3 regions of the Methylobacterium sp. ap11 genome follow, and region 3 is predicted to be linked to each of the others. Evidence: predicted binding sites of a transcription regulator. Region 3 holds the regulator's gene; each other region holds the start of a gene.
What was found. The regulator PhoB, encoded in region 3, activates phosphate uptake and scavenging genes when phosphate is short. The targets are predictions, from matches to a motif close to TGTCATNNANCTGTCAT.

Region 1 (7,134 bases), on a different contig from region 3:
GGTTTGAACGGTTTCGACTCGAACAGCCCGTCAGGCCGCTTCGTCGGCCTGGGCGTCGCCGGTCTTGGCATAGGCCCCGAACACGCGCGCGAGCTTGGCGGCCGGCGCGTTGACGACCTGGGCGATCTTCGTCGCGGGAGCCTGGACAAGGCCCACGAGCTTGGCGCGCAGCTCATCGAGGGACGGCAGCGAGGCCAGGGCCTTCACGCCGTCCGGGTTCAGGGCGGTCGTCCCCATGGCTCCACCGAGGATCACCAACTTGTCGTTGGCCTTGGCGAAGTCCACCGCCACCTTGGCGGCCGCGACCGGATCGCTCGAATAGGCGAGCAGGGTCGGGCCCTTCAGGAGGGGCTGGATGGAGGCGACGTCCGTGCCTTCGAGAGCGATGTTGGCGAGGCGGTTCTTCGCGACCTTCACGGTGGCGCCGGCCTGCTTCATCTGCGAGCGCAGCTTCTGCATGTCGGCGACCGTGAGGCCCTTGTAGTGGGCCACGACGACGACGGAGGTGTTGGTGAACACCCCGTTGAGCGTCGAGACGAGATCAGCTTTTGCTGCTCTGTCCACCTTGGCTCTCTCCGGTTGGCGGAACCCGGATGGGCCCCGCCGGTTGCAGTTGCCGCCCAGGATGAGCCGGGGCCTTGCGAGAAGACCGCGACGTCCTGAACGACGCTTTCACGGCCCTGCCCCCGATACGAAGAACCTCGCGGCCCCGCGCCTCGGGTGAGATTGGTTCAAACCGACGCCCCGCCGGCCCGGATGGGCTGTGGGGCGGTGAAATTCGGTCTTCCCCGTCTGTGCAGGCGGCTATTAAGCCGGCGAACCGGCGCCTGCAGTCTCGGACAGGACATGGCCGGACGGGGCGCGAGGGGTTTCCCCCCTGAGCCCTTCCGGCCACTTCGGCCACCCGGTCGCCCGGGAGCCTCTCTCAAGGACGGGCCGGTCGGCCCAATCCTTTCGAACTTGGAAACGTGGAGCCGGGTCTATAGCGGCGTGCAATCCGCCTGCCAAGACCCCGGGACGGGAAAATCCGGCCCGCCCGGGAGGAAATTCGGTCGCAGGGGAGTTCCCCGGCTCCGGGTCCTCGTTCCTACCTCGCCTTCAGGAAGTCGCCCACCTCCAGCAGCACGAACTCGTTGTCGTCGACCTGGTGCGGGTCGCGGCTCGCCGAGAACGGCAGATTGTTGTCGTTGCCGACGACGATGTGGGTGTCGTTGACCCGGTCGACGTTCTCGATGGTCCAGAACGGGAAGGCGAGCGCCCCGTCGGTCAGGGGCTTGCGCGCCTTCTTGCCCGGGTCGGCGATGCGCATCAGGTCGATCGACCCGATCTTGCGCACCGGTCCGCCCTGGTTGGCGTCGGTCATCTCGATCTTGAACACGCGCTTGAACCGGGCCGGGACCGAGAAGCAGTCCGGCCCCTTCTGGCCGGCCGGGCAGGCCTTGTCGGCGGTGCCCTCGCCGTCGTCGCGCTCGATCACGAGGCCGGTCGTGGCGTCGATCAGGTTGAAGTCCCCGATGGCGTGGCCGTTCGCGTCCAGCGGGTAGAGCCAGGAGCGGCCGGTCCAGGCCCGGGCCTTGGTGTCGAATTCGAGGATGCGCAGCACCTCCTTGCCGTCGCGGGTCTCGAACGCCTTGGCGTCGGCGTCCCAGAGCGGGCCCTCCAGCAGCGCGTAGAGCCGGCTCCCGTCCGGCGAGGCCGCCATGCCCTCGAAGCCCTTGGAGCGGCGGGCGTTGAACGCGACCGTGCCGCCCGGCATCGCCGGGGTGGTGACCGCCGGGTTGTCGGGGGAACGCACCGGCTTGCCCGAGGCCGTGGTCTCGACCACCGCCTGCACCTTGCCGCTGCGGTCGACCTCGATCAGGAACGGGCCGAACTCGTCGCCGATCCAGATCCGGTCGCCGACGAACTGGACGCTCTCGGGGTCGAAGTCGCTGCCGGTGAGGTAGCGGCTCTCGGTCGCCTCGTTGGCGATGCGGAACGGCACCTTCCGGTCGGGATCGCGCAGGTAGATCGTCTCGACGCGCTCGACGCCGCCCTTGTCGAAGTCGATCCGGTAGCGGTTGAGGTACAGCATCGCGTCGGGCGAGTTCGCCTTGGTACCGAAGCCGTTATCGGTCAGTACCCAGTAGGTGCCGTCCGGCATGTGCTTGATGCCGGAATGGCCCTGGAGCGGCTGGCCGCGCAGGGGCAGCTTCATGCTGGTCGTCCGCCCCATCGACTGCGCCTCGACCGTGCCGACCGCCTCGACCCGGCGCCCGGTGGTGAACTTGCCCGGCGTCGCGAGGTCCCGGGGCGCGTCCGCCGGCAGCGGTGCGACGCCATCGGCCGGCAGCACCGCGTGGCCGGCGAGCGTCGCCGGGAAGGTCGGGACGGCTTGAGCCTGCGCGGGCTGCGCCTGACCCTGCGGGGTCTGCGCCAGGGCGGCGGTGGCGACCGACATCAGCAGCGTGAGAGCGAGAACGGAACGGCGCGGCATGAAAAAATCCTCGGGCGGCTTTTAAGCGCGCCCGTTCCTTGCGGATCTCCCATGTCAGGCAGGTGACGACAGGCAGTGACGACAGGCGGCGCCTGTGCGATCCGGGCGCAGCCTCAGCCGTGATGCGGCTCGCCCGGGGCCGGCATCCGCCTCGCGCCGCGGTCGAGGGCGGAGCGGATGCGGTCGGCGAGCTCGGCCTTGCGGTAGGGCTTGCCGAGCACGTCCATGGTCGGGGTCGCGGGCCCCTGCGCCACCAGGTCCTCGTTGTAGCCGGTGGTGAGCAGCACCGGCAGGTCCGGCCGCAGGCGCCCGGCCCGCTCGGCCAGGACCAGGCCGTTGACGCTGCCCGGCATCACGATGTCCGAGAACAGGAGGTCGATGCGCGCCTCGCGCCCCAGGATCTCGAGTGCCTCCTCGCCGTCGCGGGCGGTGAGCACGCCGTAGCCGAGGCTCTCCAGGTATTCGCGGGCGAGCGACCGCACGTCGTCGCTGTCCTCGACCACCAGCACGGTCTCGTCGCCGCGCCGCAGCACCGCCTTCGGTTCGGCGGGCTCCTCCTCGGTCGAGGCGCCGTGGCCGGCGGGAAACAGCATCGTGATGGTGGTGCCGCCCTCGGCCTCGGCGGACCGCGGCCGGGTCTCGATCTCCAGCCGGCCGCGCGACTGCTGCACGAAGCCGTGCGCCATGGCGAGGCCGAGGCCGGTGCCCTTGCCCGGGCCCTTGGTCGAGAAGAACGGCTCGGTCGCCCGCTCGGCGACCCCGGGCGGCATCCCCTCCCCTTCGTCGCGGACCCGGAGCGCGACGTAGTCGCCGGGCGGCAGGGCGCGGGCCTTGCCGTTGCCGTTGAGGTGGACGGGCGCGGTCGAGATCGTCACCGTGCCGCCCGCCGGCATCGCGTCGCGGGCGTTGATGAGCACGTTGAGGAGCGCCATCTCGAGGTTGGTGCGGTCGAGGGTGACGGCGGGCAGCCGCGGCATCAGGTCGAGGCGCACCGAGACGTTGCGGCCGAGCGTGCTCTCCGCCACCTCGGCGAAGGCCAGCACCAGGGCGTTGAGGTTGAGCGGGCGCGGCTCGAGCCGCGCCTTGCGGGCGAAGGACAGGAGCTGCTTCGTCAGCTTCGCGCCGCGCTCCGCCGCGCCGGCCGCGTTGGCGAGCTGGCGTTGCGCCCGCTCGCTCGTGACAGAGCCCCGGGCCAGTTCGAGATTGCCGGTGACGACCTGCAGCAGGTTGTTGAAGTCGTGGGCGAGGCCGGCGGTGAGCTGGCCGATCGCCTCCATCTTCTGCGCCTGGCGATACGCCTGCTCCGAGACCCGGCGCCGGGTCACGTCGAGCTGCGAGGCGAAGAAGTAGACGATCTCCCCGGCCTCATCGAAGACCGGGCCGATGAAGATGCCGTTCCAGAACGGCGAGCCGTCGCGCTTGTAGTTGAGGATCTCCGTGGCGATCGCCCGGCGCTCGGCGACCGCCTGGCGCAGCTCGGCCACGGTCTCGCGGCTGGTCTCCGGCCCCTGCAGGAAGCGGCAGTTGCGGCCGATCAGTTCGGCTTGCGTGTAACCCGTGAGGTCCTGGAACGCCCGGTTGGCGAACGCGATCGGGTTGTCGGGCTGCCGGGGATCGGTCAGGATCATCGGCATCCGGGTCATCTCGATCGCGGCGAAGAACACGCTGCCGCGGTCGTCGAGACCGGGCTGGCGGATCGTCGCCGATTTCAGATGCGCCAGGGACGGCGCCTCGGCGGAGTGGCTCTCGCCCGGCTCCGCCATCCCGGCCTGCATCGGCCCGGCCCGATCGTCCTCGCTCACGCCATCCCGCCGGTATCGACCGTCCCTATGAGCCGCGACAATGGGGGGCGAGACCAGATCGTGCAAGGTTTTCCTGCCCGCGCCCGTTGCACCCTCCCCGCCTCGCTCCTCCCTCCGGCCGCCCGGGAGGGACCGCACCCCGGAACCCGAGCCGGCTTCAAGAAACTCGGCCGGGCCGCACGAACGGCCTTGCGGCCCCCGGAGGCCCTCGCTATAAGCCCCCTCGTCGGCCGGCGGCCGACCGTTCGGAGTGTAGCGCAGTCTGGTAGCGCACCACGTTCGGGACGTGGGGGTCGCAGGTTCAAATCCTGCCACTCCGACCAGCGCTCTCGCGAGCCTGAGTCTTCCCGAGACAACAGACATCTGAACAAGATGCTGTGACGATATGATACCCGTGCCTTCGGGCGCGTCGGAGTGTAGCGCAGTCTGGTAGCGCACCACGTTCGGGACGTGGGGGTCGCAGGTTCAAATCCTGCCACTCCGACCAATCATTCCCGCCTATCGCATTACCCCTTCCCCGCCGATCGCGTATCGCGAGGTGCCGTCGATGCCTGCCTGCGGGCGCCGACCGCGGAACGGCCTCAATCCTGACATCCTGGCGCCGGAGAGACCGACGAGGAAGCCGGCTGGATCCCCCTGGGGAGCCGGCCCCGCCCGCCGTTGATTTCCAGGCGTCGCCCACGCATGGTCGCGGCAGCGCGGAGCGCTCCCTGCCCGGCCCCGCGGCGCCAGATCGCGCCGTGTCGCGGCACCGATACGAGAAGGCGTAAGGAGTGACGGTGAAGCGCGCGCGCCTCGACCCGGTCGGATCCCAGCAGGCGCCGCGCGGCCGGTCGGCCGATCCCGGCCGCGAGCCGCCCCTCGACCTCACGGGCGCCGCCTCGCCGCGGGCCGACCGCCGGGACGTGAACCTGCGCTGGCTCGCCGCCTGCGTGCTCACCGGCATGACCGGTGCCGGCCTGATCGGCTCGGCAATCTGGGTCTCGCTCCAGGGCGAGGTCACCTTCGCGGAGCTGCCGCAGGCGGTGGCGGTGGCCCCGCGCCCGGTGGCGAGCGAGGGCGGCACCAACCTCACCCGCAAGGGCGACCGGCTGGTGCGCAACCCGATGGTGGCGCTCGCCAAGCAGAGCTTCAAGGCGCCCGTCACCCTGCGGGCGGGCGAGCGCGAGATCATCAAGGTCCGGCCCTTCGTGCGGATCGCCACCGCGCTCTCGACCACCGCCGGCATGGCGGCGACCGACATCCCGCCCTTCGACCCGATGCGGTTCTTCAGCGATCCGGGGCTCGAGCGCGCGCCCGATGCCCAATCGGCGACGGCCGACGCGCCGGACGCCGAGGTCTCGGTGGTCAAGCGCGACCTCGGCGACCTCGCGGTGCCGGCCGGCTCCCCCGCCCTCTCGGACGAGGACGTGGCGGCGCAGATCGAGGAGGAGCGGCGCCTCGCCGCCGAGGCCGGGCGGCGCGCGGCGCTCCCCATCGCCCCGCAGCTGATGCTCTCGCGCACGCTGCGCAGCATGACGACCCTGCCGGGCCTCGACGGCACGGCCGATTTCGGCGGCGCGTCCGGCCCGTTCAAATCGATCGAGGTCCGGGTGATGCGCGAGAACGTCACCGACCTCGCCAAGATGGAGCGCGAGCGCGACGCGCCGCTGGTCGAGGAGCGCGACGTCGCGATCAAGCGCGGCGAGACCCTGGAGGGCGTGCTCAAGGCCAATGGCGGCCTCGACGAGCAGATCCGCCCGATCCTGGCGGCCTTGGGCACCCGGGTCCGGTCCGGCGCGGTCGGCGAGGGCCAGCAGATGCGGCTGCAGATCGGGCCCGGCCCCAAGCTCGGCGACCCGCGCCAGCTCACCCGGGTGATCCTCTACGGCGAGTCGGGCGTCGAGGCGATCGCCGCGATGAACGACCGCGGCGGCTTCGTGTCGGTGGCCCCGCCGGTGCCGGAGGGCGTGGCCCAGAAGCCCGCCGCCAAGCCCGAGGCCGAGGACGACGAGGAGGGCACGGGCGCGCGCCTCTATGCCAGCCTCTACGAGACGGCGGCGCGCTACGACCTGCCGCGCTCGACCGTCGAGGACCTGGTGCGGATCTTCGGCTACGACGTCGACTTCCAGCGCCGCGTCGCCCCCGGCGACGGGATCGAGCTGTTCTACACCTACGACGAGGAGGCCGGCGGCTCGGCCGAGCGGCCTGACATCCTGTTCGCGGCGCTCAACCTCGGCGGCGAGGCGCGGCGGATCTATCGGTTCCAGTCGCCGGACGACGGCAGCGTCGACTACCTCGACGAGGCCGGTCGGTCGCTGAAGAAGTTCCTGCTGCGCAAGCCGGTGGCCGACGGCAACATGAGCTCGGGCTTCGGCTACCGCCGCCACCCGGTGCTCGGCTACGCCAAGCTCCATACCGGCGTCGACTGGTCGATCCGCATCGGCACCCCGATCTTCGCGGCCGGCAACGGCACGGTCATCAAGGCCGACTGGGATTCGGGCTACGGCCGCCGGGTCGAGATCCAGCACGCCAACGGCTACGTCACCACCTACAACCACATGTCCCGGTTCGGCCGCGGCGTCAGCACCGGCACCAAGGCGCGCCAGGGCCAGATCATCGGCTATGTCGGCTCGACCGGCCTCTCGACCGGCGCCCACCTGCACTACGAAGTCATCATCAACGGCCACTTCGTCGACCCGATGAAGATCCGGGTGCCCCGCGGCCGCGAGCTCGACGGTCGGCTGCTCGCCGAGTTCCGGCGCCAGCGCGACCAGATCGACGGGCTGATCCAGAAATCCGGCGCGCCCACCACCCTGGCGCAGCGCGAGGCGATGCGCTGACCCTGCGCCTTCGCGGGCTCAGGTGATCCGCCCG
Region 2 (7,134 bases), on a different contig from region 3:
CCGAGGCTCACCGTGCCGTCGAGCTCGCGCGCGAGGCTGCGCTCGATCAGGCGGGAGCCGAAGCCGGTGCGGGTCGGGGGCACGACCGGCGGGCCGCCGCTCTCGCGCCAGTACAGGGAGAGCCGCCCCTCGGCGACGCTCCACGACAGGGCGACCCGGCCCGTCGGCACCGAGAGCGCCCCGTACTTGACCGCGTTGGTGGCGAGCTCGTGCAGCGCCATGGCGATCGAGAGGGCGATGCGGGGCGGCAGGCGCACCGCCGGGCCGGCGGCCGAGAAGCGCGGCCGGCCCTCGCTCCCGTCGGACGGGCCGCCCGGGCCCCCGAGGGGCGCCAGCGCGTCCTCGACCACCTCGGCGAGTTCCGCCCCCTCCCAGCTCTCGCGGGTGAGCACGTCGTGGACCCGCGCCAGGGCAATCAGCCGGGCCTCGAAGGCGGCCTTCGCCGCCTCGGCGGCGGATCCCTGCATGCCGCGCAGGCTCTGCATCGCGATCGACTGCACGGTGGCGAGCGTGTTCTTCACCCGGTGGTTCAGCTCGTGCACCAGGAGGCGCAGGTGCTCCTCGGCGCGCTTGCGCTCGGTCACCTCCTGGTGGATGCCGATCACCCGGCGCGGCCGGCCGCCGGCATCGCGCTGCACGATCGCCTGGGCGCTGACCCAGCGGGCGCCGTTGCCGTGCGGCGCCTCCGCCTCGGGCCGGATCCGGAACTCGGTGCGGTAGTCGGCCTCGCCCGCCAGCAGGTCGGCCAGAGCCGCCTCGATCCGGGCCCGGTCGTCCGGATGGACCGAGCGGGTCCAGCCCTCGTGCGAGAGGGGGGCGTGCGCGAAGATCTCGGACGAGCGGGCCGAGAGGCGGTGCTGCCCGGAGGCGAGGTCGATTTCCCAGGTGCCGAGCCGGCCGGCGGCCAGCGCCAGCCGCAGGCGCTCCTCGCCCTCGCGCAGGGCGAGCTCCGCCGCCTTGGCCTCGGTGACGTCGACGTTGCAGCCGGTATAGCCGAGGAAGCGGCCGTGGTCGTCGAGGCGCGCCACCCCCTCGCACAGGATCCAGCGCGTCGCCCCGTGCCGGTCGATCACCCGGGTGGCGTGGCGGAACGGCGTGCGCGCCGCGAAGGCCTGTTGGAAGGTCTGCTGGAAGCCGAGGAGGTCGTCCGGGTGGATGACCTCGCGCCAGCGCCCATGCGCCAGCGCCTCGACCGAGCGGCCGAACAGGTACTCGTAGTGCATGTTGACGAAGACGATCTCGCCCTCGGCGTCGGTCATCCAGATCATGGCCGGGGCGGAATCCGCCATGTGGCGGAAGCGCGCCTCGCTCTCCCGCAGGGCGACGAGGCTGCGGCTCTGCTCGGCCAGCGCCTGGTCGCGCTCGGCGATGCGCCGGCGCAGGCTCTGGGAGGCGTCGGCCAGCACGTCGGCGAGCTGGCGGATCTCGCGGATCGGCGTCGAGACCCGGGGCACCGGCTGGCCGGCGGCGAGCGCCCCGCCGGCGGTGGCGAGCTGGCGCAGCGGGCCGGCGACCCGCGCCCAGAGCCGCACCGCCAGGAACGAGGACGTCGCGAGGGCGAGCAGCCCGAAGCCGCCGAAGGCGACGATCCAGTGGCGCAGGGGCGCCTCGACCCGCTCGCGCAGGATGCTGGCGCCGACGAGCCAGCCGGTCGCCCGGACGGTGGTCTCGACGTAGAGCACCGGCTGCCGGCGCCGGTCGACCCCCTCCCAGATCCCGGAAGCCGCCGTCGGGCGGCCGCGCAGGGCGGCCAGCATCGGCTGGCCCGCCAGGGTCGCGTGCTCCGCCGAGCGGGCGAGCAGCAGGCCCTTGCGGTCGACGATGCCGGTGGTCCAGCCCGGCGCGAGGTCCTGGACCAGGATCTGGTGCAGGCGCTCCACCGGCACCGTGACGCTGAGCACGTAGGCCGGCGCCCCGTCGACCACGACCGGCACCGCCACGTCGAAGGTCGGCGGCCGCCCGGGGGCGCCCATCCGGACGCCGCCGACCACCGGCCGGCGTGTCGCCAGGACCTCGGCATCCTCCTCGTGCGGGGCCTGCGGCACCGGCGCGCCGGGCGCCAGCGCGGTGTTGACGAGCTGTGTCCCGTCCGGCCGGCGCAGGGACAGGTCGAGCCCCGTCGTTTCCCGCACCGCCCGGGCCTGGGTCTCGAAACCGTCGAGCCCGCTCTTGCGCAGGCGCGGCGAGGCCGCGAGGGTCTGGAGCACCGAGACCAGCCCGGCGATGTCCCGGTCGATGGTGAGCGCGATGCCGCGCACGCTCTCGCGGGCGTCCTGCTCGAAGCGGACCCGGTCGAGGGCGGCGTAGCGGCCGAGCAGGATCGCGGTGAACAGCAGGCCCGGCCCGATCAGGGCGATCACCAGGGCGACGAGATAGACCTGCGTCGACAGCCCGTCCCGGCGCAGGGCGCTGAGGCGGCGGCCGATCACGACGGTGTCCCGGGGGCGCGCGGGCGGCGCGGGAGGGTCAAGGGGTCGGGCCCTGCCGGCTCGCCGGGTCACGGCTCGCCCCGTCACGGCTTGCCCGGTCGACGTGGCCGAGGTCGCGCCCGGGCTCGATCCGGTCGCGCACCCGCTGCTTGAGGGCCTTGATGTCGGGAAATCCGCCGTCGCGCGTGCGCTCCCAGATCAGGGCGTCGCCGCAGGTGATCGCGAAGGCGCCGCCGCTCCCGGGGATCAGCGCCACCTCGCCGATCGCGTCGCGGAAGGTCGAGAGCAGCTCCTGCGCCATCCAGCCGGCCCGCAAGAGCCAGTTGCATTGCGTGCAGTAGGTGATGGCGATGCGCGGGCGGTCCTTGGCCGGGACGGGGGGCGTGCCGGCGGGGAGCGCGTCGGCCTCGGTCGCGGGAGAGGGGGCGTTGTCGCTCATTTCAGGCTCGACTCCTCCCCGATCCCCCCGACTTGTCAACCGTGCCGGTTCGCCGGGCGTGATCCGGCGCACGGCTCAGGCGAGCTGGCGCAGCACCGCGAGGCTCGCCGCCACGCCGGCGATGCCCGCCGCCACCGACACCGCCACGTAGGCGAGCGCCGCCCCGTGGGCGCCCCGCTCCCAGAGCAGGAAGGCCTCGAGCGAGAAGGTCGAGAAGGTGGTGAAGCCGCCGAGCACCCCGGTGGTGAGGAAGAGCCGCAGCGCCTGCGGCCCGCCGCCCCGGGCGGCGAACCAGCCGGTGAGCACGCCCATCAGGATCGAGCCGACGACGTTGATCACCATCGTGCCGAACGGGAAGCCGCTCCCCGCCCGCGCCGCCCACAGGTTGACGCCGTGGCGCAGGGCCCCGCCGAGGCCGGCGCCGAGAAAGACCACCAGGTAGCTCACCGCTCCGACGCCTCCGCTTGATGCCGGGTGGCTTCTGCCACGGCCCGGCGCCGAGGGCGAGCAGGACGGGTGAGGCCCGCCCCGCGACCGTGGCCCGCAGGCCGCACCGGGCTCCGTCCGGTGCGGCGGGGTCGCGCCGCGTCATGCCACCGTCACGTCCCCACCGCATCGCTGCCGCAAAGTCGGCCTCGGGGACGAATCGTGACCACCATCTCCATCCGGGCCGCCCTGGCGGCGGGCGGCCTCCTCGCGGGCGCGGGGCTCGCTCACGGCCAGTCGATCGAGGCGCGGGTGCCGAACCTGCAGCGCACGGACGATCCGGTCTCGGTGGCGGCCGGCGGCACGACGATCGTCAACCAGGGCCTGCAGGGCGTCGGCCGGCTGTCGGCCAACACCCGCGACTTCCTCGGCGATTCCCTCGGTTCGTTCTCGTCGCTCGCCGTCGACCTCGCGACCTGGCGGCGCAGCGGCGACACCTACACGGGCACGCTCTACACGCTGCCCGACCGCGGCTACAACAACCCCGATGGTGGCCTGTTCAGCGACTATGCCGGCCGGCTCAACCGCTTCTCCCTGAGCTTCACGCCCTATGCGGGCGCCGCCCTGCCGCAGGCCACCACCTCGCAACGCCAGGTCGCCCTGACGCCGGACGGCGGCATCGTGCTCACCGACGCCAAGGGCCAGCGCTTCAGCGGCCTCGACCCGGCCGCCGGCACCACCGTGCAGCTCGGCGCGGTGCTGCCCTCGGCCGCCGCCGGCCCGAGCGCCGGGCGCATCAGCCTCGACGCCGAGGGCTTGGCGCGCCGCCTCGACGGGTCGTTCTACGTCAGCGACGAGTACGGCCCGAACGTCTACTACTTCAACCGCAGCGGCCAGCTGCAGGGCCTGATCGGCATCCCGGCGGCGCTCCAGCCGGTGACGAACGGCCAGCTCAACTTCAACTCGCTCAACCCGCCCGACACCGGGCGGCGCAACAACCAGGGCCTCGAGGCCCTGGCGCTGACGCCCGACGGGCGCGGCCTCGTCGCCATCCTGCAGAGCGCGACGCTGCAGGATTCCGGCCCCGGCCAGCAGCAGCGGGCCAATACCCGCATCCTCTACTACGACATCTCCGGCACCCCGACCCCGGCGGCCCCGAGCCGGGAATACGTGCTGCAGCTCCCGGTCTATCAGCAGAGCGGCAATGGCGGCGCGCCCAACCGCACCGCGGCCCAGAGCGAGATGGTGGCGCTCAACGACACCCAGTTCCTGGTGCTGTCGCGGGATTCGAACGGGCTCGGCACCGGCAACATCACGCCGATCGTCTACAAGAGCGTGCTCCTCGTCGACACGGCGGGCGCCACCAACATCGCCGGCAGCGCCTATGACGGCACGACGCCGATCGCCCCGAGCGGCACCCTGCGGGCCGGCCTCGCCCCGGTGCAGGCGACCGAGGTCGTCAACCTGCTCAACCCGGTGCAGCTCAACCGCTTCGGGATGAACCTCACCACCAGCCCGGCGACCCAGACCACGCTCCCCGAGAAGATCGAGGCGATGGGCCTCGTGCCGGTGCTGAGCGAGCGGGCGCCCAACGACTACTTCCTGCTCGTCGGCAACGACAACGACTTCCTGACCCGCCAGGGCGTCATCAACGGCCAGCCCTACGACGCCGGCATCAACAACGACAACATCCTGCTCGCCTACCGGCTGACCCTGCCGACCTACGTCGACCCGCTCTCGCTCGCGGTGATGAAGGAGACGGCGCCGACGGTGCTGCAGGGCCTGGGGGCCGGCGCGATCGGCGCGGCGGCGTCCGCGACGCGCGGGGTGCAGGACCACCTCTCGGCCCTGCGCCGCGGGGCCAACCTGCCGGCGGGCGCCGGCCAGGGCGCCTGGGGCACCGCCGGCCCGGCGCTCTGGGTCGGGGGCGACGTCGTGTTCGCCGACCAGCCGCGCAACGGCGGCCTTTCCCTCGACCGCACCATCGCGCAGGGCTCGGCCGGCCTCGACCTGCCGCTCACCGGCCCGTGGCGGGCCGGCCTCGCGGTGGGCGGGGGCGGCGGCTCGCTGTCGCGGCCGCAAGGAGCCTACCAGCAAGGCTTCCGGCAGGATCAGAGCGCCTTCACGGTCGCGGCCTATGGCGGCTATTACGGCCCGGACTTCTACGCGCAGGGCATCGTCGGCGGGGCGCCGATCGTCGACTTCTCGGGCCTGCGCCGCCCGGCCGCCTACGGTCTCACCGCCGCGGCCCGCACCTCGGGCTCCGCCCTGGCGCTCGACGGCGAGGTCGGCCTCGTCTTCGACCGCGACGCCTTCCGGCTGACGCCATTCGCGGGCCTGAGCCATTACTCGGCCCGGATCGACGGTTTCACCGAGCAGGGCGCGGCCGGCAACAACGTCGCGTATGGCGGCCTCACCGTACTCCAGACCACCGCCCGCTTCGGCGCCGAAGTGGCGTATTACGGGTTTTCCGGCATCGTCCCCTCGGTGCGGGTGGCCTACAATGCCGGCCTCGGCCCGCAGCGGAGCGCGGGACTGTTCCGCCTCGCCAGCGTGCAGAACCCGATGGCGACCGCGACCGCCGCGGTGCCGTTCCTGCAAGCCGACTTCGTCACCGCCGGCGCCGGTCTCCAGGGCAGCCTGACCGAGCGTCTCGGCTGGCGGGTGGATTACCAGGCGGCGGTCGGCACCCGGGCCGGGGTCGCGCACGGGGTGACGGCGGGGCTGCGGTACCAGTTCTGAGGGGTGGGCACCCGGCAGCAGGTGCCCACCACCCCGTAGGATCCGCCGCCCTTTCCCGGACGACTGACACGAAGTGGAGGGAGATTCTGGATCCAGCGCATAATGTCGCGAAGCGTCCGCCTCTCTGCGGCGTTGCAGAAGCTGAGCCGCTTTGCGGCAAGTTTTCTGCTGGTTCCCGGATCTCCTTCCGCTGACGCTCCAGCCGTCCGGGAAAGGGGGCGGGTTCGAGCAGGAACCGCTGCGCCCTCACCCCCCGAACCGGTCCCGCCACGCTCCCTGCGCCCCCGCCACCGGTAAGGCGCTCGCATGGTAGACCCCCAGGGCCACGGCACGGGCCAGCACCCGCGCCGCCGCGTCGCCGAGCCGGGCCAGGTCCCCGATTGGGTCGGCGAGCGGCACGGCGCCGGTCGCCGCGGCGAAGACGAGGTCGCCGTCGAGGGGCGTGTGGGCCGGCACGATCGCCCGGGCGAGGCCGTCCTGGGCCATCACGGCGAGGCGGCGGGCCTCGGCCTTGGTCAGGCGGGCGTCCGTCGCGACCACCGCGATCGTGGTGTTGGCGCCCGGCATCGGCTTCACCGGCCAGGCGAAGGCGTCGGGCGGCGGGGCCGCGGGCGAGCCCAAGCCCCCGAACTCGGCGCCGATCTCGAACGGCGCGGCCCAGAAATGCGGACCGTCCCCGACCGTGACCCGCCCGAGCGCGTTGACGGCGACCAGCGCCGCGACGCGCAGCCCCGTGCCCTCGACCGCGGCCGAGGCGCTGCCGAGCCCGCCCTTCAGGTTCGCGGTCCGGGCTCCGAGCCCGGCCCCGACCGAGCCCATCGCCACCGGGCCGGTGCCGGCCTTCGCCGCGGCGGCAAAGCCGAGGTCGCGGTAGGGCGGATACCGGCCCCAGGCCTTGTCGCCGCCGTTGAGGAGATCGAACAGGATCGCCGCCGGCACGATCGGCACCCGGGCCGGGCCGACCGCGAAGCCGCGGCCGGTCTCGGCAAGCCAGGCGGTGACGCCCGATGCCGCATCGAGCCCGAAGACCGAGCCGCCGGACAGGACCAGGGCATCGACCCCCGGTACCGTGCGCTCGGGATCGAGGAGATCGGTCTC
Region 3 (7,134 bases):
CCTCGTAATCCCGCGCGGTCCAAAGGTCTTACGGGCGTTGCATTTTTGCGGCAGCCAGGCCGGCCGGCATCGTTTCTAAGCAGACGCGCTGGAGCACGGCACATCTGGGGCCCTCGCGCGACCATGACCGGAATCACCGAGCCGATGCGATGCCTGTCGGCCGCGGCGGGCGTCCTGATGCTCGTCCTCTCCACCCCGGCATCCACGCAGGCCGCGCCGCGCAGCGAGTCCGGGACAAAGGACAGGTCCGGGATGGAGGACAGGTCCGGGACGGGCCTGGGCGGCGCGCGGGAGGCCGGCGAGGACGAGGGCCGTCCGGCCGGAACGTCCAGCAAGACGGACGACGGGAAGGACGTCGATACCGAGCACCTGTTCGGCTTCACGGAAGGCGCCGATGCCGGCGAGAAGGGCGAGCAGGAAGCGGTGGTCGACACCGTCTCGCGCATCGGCAAGCGTCGTGACGGCCCCGGCCGGTCGGCCTACCGCGTGCTCGACACGCGGCTCGCCTACCAGTTCAACCCCATCGACAGGCTGAGCCTCGAACTCAGCGCCTTCGGCACGCTGCGGCGGCAGCGCAACGTTCTCGATCTGGACGACAAGTCCTACGGCACCTTCGACGGCGTCTCGCTCGAGGTGAAGTACCAGTTCCTGAAGGGCTCGAAGGAGCAGCCCTTCGGTCTCGCCCTGGAGGTGCGCCCTCGCTTCACGCGCGTCCTCCCGGTCGAAGGCCGCGGCGCCGACATCTTCGACGTCGAGAGCCTGCTCCAGCTCGACGTCCAGGTGGTGCCGGACAAGCTCTGGTACGGCAGCAACATCAGCGTCGAACCGGCGGCCGGGCGCGAGCGGGGCGGCCCGGGCTATCGCTCCTCGACCTTCCTGTGGTCGAACGCTCTCGTGGGGCGCGTCGGAGACAGCACCTATCTCGGCCCGGAGGTCCGCTACCTGCGCGGCTACGAGGGGGCCTTCCTGAACCGGCTCGAGAGCGAGGCGCTCACCCTGGGGCCCGCGCTGCATCACCGGTTCACCGAGAAGGTCTGGCTGACCGTGGCCTATGCCGGGCAGGTCTGGGGCCGCGACACCGACCCGGCCCTGGCCGGCCGGTCCCTCGGGCTGAACCAGTTCGAGCGGCACAGCCTGCGGGTGAAGTTCGGGATGGAGTTCTGACCCGGACCGGGAGACGGCCGTCCGGCGTCACGGCTCGGGCGCGAACATCTCGTCGAAGGAGTAGCCGGAGCCGCGCACGGTGCGGATCGGGTCCGAGTCGCGGCCGCGGTTGATCGCCTTGCGCAGGCGGCCGATATGCACGTCGACCGTGCGCTCGTCGATGTAGACGTCGTGGCCCCAGACGCCGTCGAGGAGCTGCTCGCGGGAGAAGACCCGGCCGGGGCTCTGCATCAGGAACTCGAGCAGCTTGAACTCGGTCGGGCCGAGATGCAGCTCGCGGCCGTCGCGGCGCACGCGGTGGCTGACCCGGTCGAGCTCGATGTCGCCGGCGACGAGCAGGTCGGCGACGTGGGCGGGCTTCGCGCGCCGCAGGAGCGCGCGCACCCGCGCCAGCAGCTCGGGCACCGAGAACGGCTTGACGATGTAGTCGTCGGCGCCGGTGGCGAGCCCCCGCACCCGGTCGCCCTCCTCGCCGCGCGCGGTCAGCATGATCACCGGCAGCCGCTCGGTCTCGCGGCGGGCGCGGATGCGCCGACACAATTCGATGCCGGAGAGGCCCGGCATCATCCAGTCGAGGAGGACGAGGTCGGGGACCTGCTCGCGCAGGCGGATATCCGCCTCGTCGCCGCGGGCGACGGCGTCGACCTCGAAGCCCTCGGCCTCGAGGTTGTAGCGCAGGAGGAGGGTCAGGGCCTCCTCGTCCTCGACGATCAGGATGCGGGTACTCATCGGGGCACTTCAGGGTCGTCGCCGCCGGGACGGCCCGCTCGGCCTCGCGGCCGGGCAGGCCATCCGGTCAGGCCTTGGGCGGGGACTGGGGCGAGAACTGGGGATCCACGGTGGCGAAGCTCGACCCGTCGTTCTTCGGCCGGTCGGTCGTCAGCGTCTCGCCGGTGGCGAGGTAGTGGATGGTCTCGGCGATGTTGGTGGTGTGGTCGCCGATGCGCTCGACGTTCTTGGCGCAGAACAGGAGGTGCGTGCAGAACGTGATGTTGCGCGGATCCTCCATCATGTAGGTCAGGAGTTCGCGGAACAGCGAGGTATAGAGCGCGTCGATGCCGCCGTCGCGGGCCCAGACGTCGAGGGCCGCCACGGTGTCCTGGGTGGCGTAGGCGTCGAGCACGTCCTTGAGCTGGCCCTGGACCAACTCGTTCATGTGCTCCACGCCGACGACGATCTTCTGCAGCTGGACCTGGTCGGCGATCGCGACGACGCGCTTGGCGACGTTCTTGGCGAGATCCCCGATGCGCTCGAGGTCGCCCGAGACGCGGATCGCCGAGATCGTCTCGCGCAGGTCGATCGCCATCGGCTGGCGCTTGGCGATCAGGAGGATCGCCTTCTCCTCGATCTCGCGCTGCAGCCCGTCGAGGCGCTGGTCGACGGCGATCACCGACTGGGCGAGGGCGGCGTCGCGGCGCAGGAGCGCCTGGCCGGAATCGGCCACCATCTTCTCGGCGATGCCGCCCATCTCGGCGATGCTGCGCCGCAGGTTCTGCAGCTCCTGATCGTAGGAGGTGACGATGTGGTTCGACATGGAGTGAGACTCCCCGCGATGAAGTGGAGCGTGGGATCGGGCCGGCCCGGCAAGGGCCCGGGCCGGCGGAACGAGGGCGGGACGCCTCAGCCGAACCGGCCGGTGATGTAGTCCTGGGTCTGGCGCTTCGACGGGTTCATGAACAGCCGGTTGGTCGGCCCGAACTCGATCAGCTCGCCGAGATACATGAAGGCGGTGAACTGCGAGATGCGCGCCGCCTGCTGCATGTTGTGGGTGACGATGGCGATGGTGAACTCGCCCCGCAGCTGCTCGATCAGCTCCTCGATGCGGCCGGTCGAGATCGGGTCGAGGGCCGAGGTCGGCTCGTCGAACAGGATCACCTCCGGGCGCTGCGCCACCGTGCGGGCGATGCACAGGCGCTGCTGCTGGCCGCCCGACAGGCCCATGCCGGATTGCTTGAGCTTGTCCTTCACCTCGTCCCACAGGGCGCCCTTGCGCAGGGCCTCCTCGACGCGGACGTCGAGGTCGGCCTTGCCGAGGCGCTCGTAGAGCCGGATGCCGAACGCGATGTTGTCGTAGATCGACATCGGGAACGGGGTCGGCTTCTGGAAGACCATGCCGACCCGGGCGCGCAGCTCGTTGAGGTCGATCGAGGGGTCGAGGATGTTGCGGCCGTCGAGCAGGATCTGCCCCTCGGCGCGCTGCTCGGGGTAGAGGCTGTAGATGCGGTTGAAGGTGCGCAACAACGTCGACTTGCCGCAGCCCGACGGCCCGATCAGCGCCGTGACCTGGCGGTCGAGGAAGTTGAGGTTGATGTTCTTCAACCCCTTGAAGTCGCCGTAGTAGAAGTTGAGGTCCTTCACGGCGAGGCGGATCGCGGCGGATTCGTCGGCCGTGCTCTGGCCCACGACCGGCACGGCGGTGGCGGTGGCGCTCATCGGTGTGTCTCCAGGATGCGGGTCAGCGCTGGGGGCCGCGCAGGACGAGGCGGGCCACGATCGACAGGCCCAGGATGGTGACGGTGATGAGGAGCGCACCGGCCCAGGCCAGCTGGCGCCAGTTCTCGTAGGGCGAGAGCGCGAACTGGTAGATCATGACCGGGAGGTTGGCGACGCCGCCCATCAGGTTCGGGCTGAACCAGGAATTGTTGTTGAGCGCGGTGAACAGCAGCGGCGCGGTCTCGCCGGCGATGCGGGCGAGCGCCAGCAGCACGCCGGTGACGATGCCCGACTGCGCCGCCCGCCAGGTGACGCTGCGGATCACGATCGAGAGCGGCGCGCCGAGCGCCGCGCCGGCCTCGCGCAGGGTGCCGGGCACCAGGCGCAGCATGTCCTCGGTGGTGCGCACGATCACCGGGGTGGCGATGATGGCGAGCGCGACCGCGCCGGCCCAGCCCGAGTAGCCGCCCATCGGCCGCACCATCAGGGTGTAGACGAACAGGCCGATCAGGATCGAGGGCGCCGAGAGCAGGATGTCGTTGAGGAAGCGGATCAGGTTGGCGAGGTGCGAGGTCCGGCCGTACTCGGCGAGGTAGGTGCCGGCGAGCACGCCGATCGGCGTCGCCACGACGATGCCGAGCGCCGTCATCACCAGGCTGCCGAGGATCGCGTTGGCGATGCCGCCGCCCTCGGAGCCGGGCCCCGGCGTGACGTTCGTGAACAGGGCCGGCGAGAAGCCCTGGACGCCCTGGATGATCAGCATCAGCAGGATCGAGCCGAGCACGATCGCGCCGAGGGCGGTGGCGAGGGTGCAGCCGACGATCAGGGCCTTGTCGGCGGTGCGCCGGCCGGCGCGGACCCGGCCCCATTCGGGCGGGGCGGGGCGGGCGGGGGCGGCGGGGGCGGACCCTGAGACCGCGGCGGGGGAGGCGCTCATCGGGAAACGTCCGTGCGGGAGCGGGATCAGGCCACCTTCGCGCGGCGCACCAGCAGCCGGGCGATGATGAGCACGATGAAGGTGACGACGAACAGGATGCAGCCGAGCGCCATCAGCGAGTTGAGCTGGAGGCCGTCGGCCTCGTTGAACTCGTTGGCGATGCGCGAGGCGATGGTCGAGCCCGGATCGAAGATCGAGGCCGAGAGCCGGTTGGCGTTGCCGATCACGAAGGTGACCGCCATCGTCTCGCCGAGCGCGCGGCCGAGGCCCAGCATCACCGCGCCGATGATCGAGACCGAGGCCTGCGGGATCAGGACGTGGCGCACGACCTCCCAGGTGGTGCAGCCGATGCCGTAGGCGCTCTCGCGCAAAACCGTCGGGATCTGGTCGAGCATGTCGCGGGTGATCGAGGCGACGAACGGCACGATCATGATCGCCAGGATGATGCCGGCGGTGAGCACGCCGACGCCGGACGGCACCTGGGCGTAGAACAGGGTGCCGACGATCGGCATCCCCTCGACGACGTTCGAGACCGGGATCTGCACGAAGCGCGCGAAGAGCGGCGCGAAGATGAACAGGCCCCACATGCCGTAGATGATGCTCGGCACGGCGGCGAGGAGCTCGATCGTCATCGCGACCGGGCGGCGGGCCCAGCCGGGGCAGAGCTGGGTCAGGTAGATCGCGATGCCGAGCGAGATCGGCACGCCGATGACGAGGGCGAGCAGCGCCGAGACCAGGGTGCCGATGATGGCGACGAGCGCACCGTACTCCTCGCGCCCGACGTTCCAGGCGCTCGAGACCAGGAAGCCGGGGCCGAAGGCCTGGAAGGCCGGCCAGCCGCCATAGGCGATCGAGGCCAGGATGCCGGCGAGCACCAGCAGCACGAGCAGCGCCGACGCGAAGGCGGCGGCGCGGAAGATGCGATCGCCCACCGGGCTGGGGGCGCGGCGGGCGACTTCGCGCCTCGCCGCCACTGCGACGTTCTCAGACAACGCGACCATCCGGGTTTCCCTTGGAGTGAGCGGCCTCTAGCGCGCTCGGCGGATCGAGGCGAGTCGGACGCGATCCGCCAGGGCCCGGCGGGCGGCGGAATCTCGGCTTTGCCCGATCCCCGCGCATGCCTGCCGGCATCGCGCGGGGATCGGAGCGCCCGGCCGGCGCCCCGCGCCGGCGGACGGGAGGGCGGGGGCCGCCCTCCCGGGATCTGTCGGCCGCGGCGCGGCTTACTGGCCGAGGACCGGCTTGCCGTCCTTGGCGACCGACTTCCACTCGTCCTCGACCAGGCCGACGACCTTGTCGGGCAGCGGCACGTAGTCGAGGTCGGAGGCCATCTTGTCGCCGCTCTTGTAGGCCCAGCGGAAGAACTTCAGCACCTCGGCGGTGCGGGCCGCGTCGGCCGGGTTCTTGTGGACCAGGATGAAGGTCGCGGCGGTGATCGGCCAGGCCTTGGCGCCGGGCTGGTTGGTCAGCGAGATGCCGAAGCCCGGGGCGGCCTTCCAGTCGGCGTTGGCGGCGGCGGCCTGGAACGCCTCGTCGCCCGGCATCGGGTACTGGCCGTCCTTGTTCTGGATCAGCGCCACCGGCAAGTTGTTCTGCTTGGCGTAGGCGTACTCGACGTAGCCGATGGCGTTCGGGACCTGCTTGACGACGGCCGTGACGCCCTCGTTGCCCTTGCCGCCCTGGCCGGCCGGCCAGCTGACCGTGGTCGAGGCGCCGAGCTCGGACTTCCAGGCCGGCGACACGTCCGACAGGTAGGTGGTGAAGATGTTGGTGGTGCCGGACGCGTCCGACCGGTAGACCGGGGTGATCGGGGCGTCGGGCAGCTTCACGCCGTCATTGAGCTTGGCGATCTTCGGGTCGGACCACTTCTTGATCTTGCCCTGGTAGATCTCGGCCAGGACCTCGCCGGTCAGCTTGACCTCGCCCGGCTTGATGCCGGCGATGTTCACCACCGGGACGACGCCGCCCATGACGGTCGGGAACTGGACCAGGCCGTCCTTGGTCAGGGTCTCGCCCTTCAGCGGCGCGTCGGTGGCGCCGAAATCGACGGTCTTGGCCTGGATCTGCTTGATGCCGCCGCCCGAGCCGATCGACTGGTAGTTCAGGCCGTTGCCGGTCTCCTTGCGGTAGGCCTCGGCCCACTTGGAATAGACCGGGAACGGGAAGGTGGCGCCGGCGCCGGTGATGTCGAGGGCGAGCGCCGAGGTCGCGATCTGGGCAGTCGCGAGCCCGATGACGAGCGCGTAGGAGAAAGGCTTCACTGGGTTCTCTCCGTGTTCGGATCGGTCCGGCACGATGCGGGGACGATTCGTCGTCCCGATATCCTGCCGTCGACGGCCGGTGAGGACGCGACCGGCCTCCCCGGGCTGCGCCGGACCCCGTCCTGATGCTTGCCAGGTCGTATGTCGTCGCGGCGCGACGGATACTCCCGGCCTCACGCCGGCCCTATGACGATCCGGTGACAGTTGGATGACAGCGCCCGCCCGGATGCGACGTTTCGGCCGCCTCGCGCGTTGGCACGGCGAAGAACAGGACGGGGCTGCCCATCATCCCTCGCCCCTCATCCACAGCAGGACGCGATCCCGTGCAGGACCTCGACA

Region 1: the regulator PhoB is predicted to act here: its motif matches at 2,528-2,544, upstream of BMX97_RS19325 (esterase-like activity of phytase family protein).
Region 2: the regulator PhoB is predicted to act here: its motif matches at 3,455-3,471, upstream of BMX97_RS12150 (esterase-like activity of phytase family protein).

Annotation. Positions count from the first base shown of each region.
Region 1 covers NZ_FOEB01000013.1:84,349-91,482, reverse strand. The annotation lists gene rplJ (50S ribosomal protein L10) at 31-564, opposite strand; gene BMX97_RS19325 (esterase-like activity of phytase family protein) at 1,088-2,440, opposite strand; gene BMX97_RS19320 (histidine kinase famiy protein) at 2,590-4,278, opposite strand; tRNA gene BMX97_RS19315 (tRNA-Pro) at 4,525-4,601, shown strand; tRNA gene BMX97_RS19310 (tRNA-Pro) at 4,689-4,765, shown strand; gene BMX97_RS19305 (M23 family metallopeptidase) at 5,058-7,100, shown strand; gene BMX97_RS19300 (DJ-1/PfpI family protein) at 7,119-7,134, opposite strand, start outside.
Region 2 covers NZ_FOEB01000007.1:32,126-39,259, reverse strand. The annotation lists gene BMX97_RS12165 (sensor histidine kinase) at 1-2,429, opposite strand, end outside; gene BMX97_RS12160 (Rdx family protein) at 2,467-2,868, opposite strand; gene crcB (fluoride efflux transporter CrcB) at 2,944-3,315, opposite strand; gene BMX97_RS12150 (esterase-like activity of phytase family protein) at 3,517-6,036, shown strand; gene BMX97_RS12145 (P1 family peptidase) at 6,283-7,134, opposite strand, start outside.
Region 3 covers NZ_FOEB01000004.1:282,868-290,001, reverse strand. The annotation lists gene BMX97_RS07950 (hypothetical protein) at 253-1,164, shown strand; gene phoB (phosphate regulon transcriptional regulator PhoB) at 1,192-1,893, opposite strand; gene phoU (phosphate signaling complex protein PhoU) at 1,961-2,698, opposite strand; gene pstB (phosphate ABC transporter ATP-binding protein PstB) at 2,785-3,597, opposite strand; gene pstA (phosphate ABC transporter permease PstA) at 3,620-4,534, opposite strand; gene pstC (phosphate ABC transporter permease subunit PstC) at 4,561-5,535, opposite strand; gene pstS (phosphate ABC transporter substrate-binding protein PstS) at 5,758-6,795, opposite strand; gene BMX97_RS07915 (hypothetical protein) at 7,119-7,134, shown strand, end outside.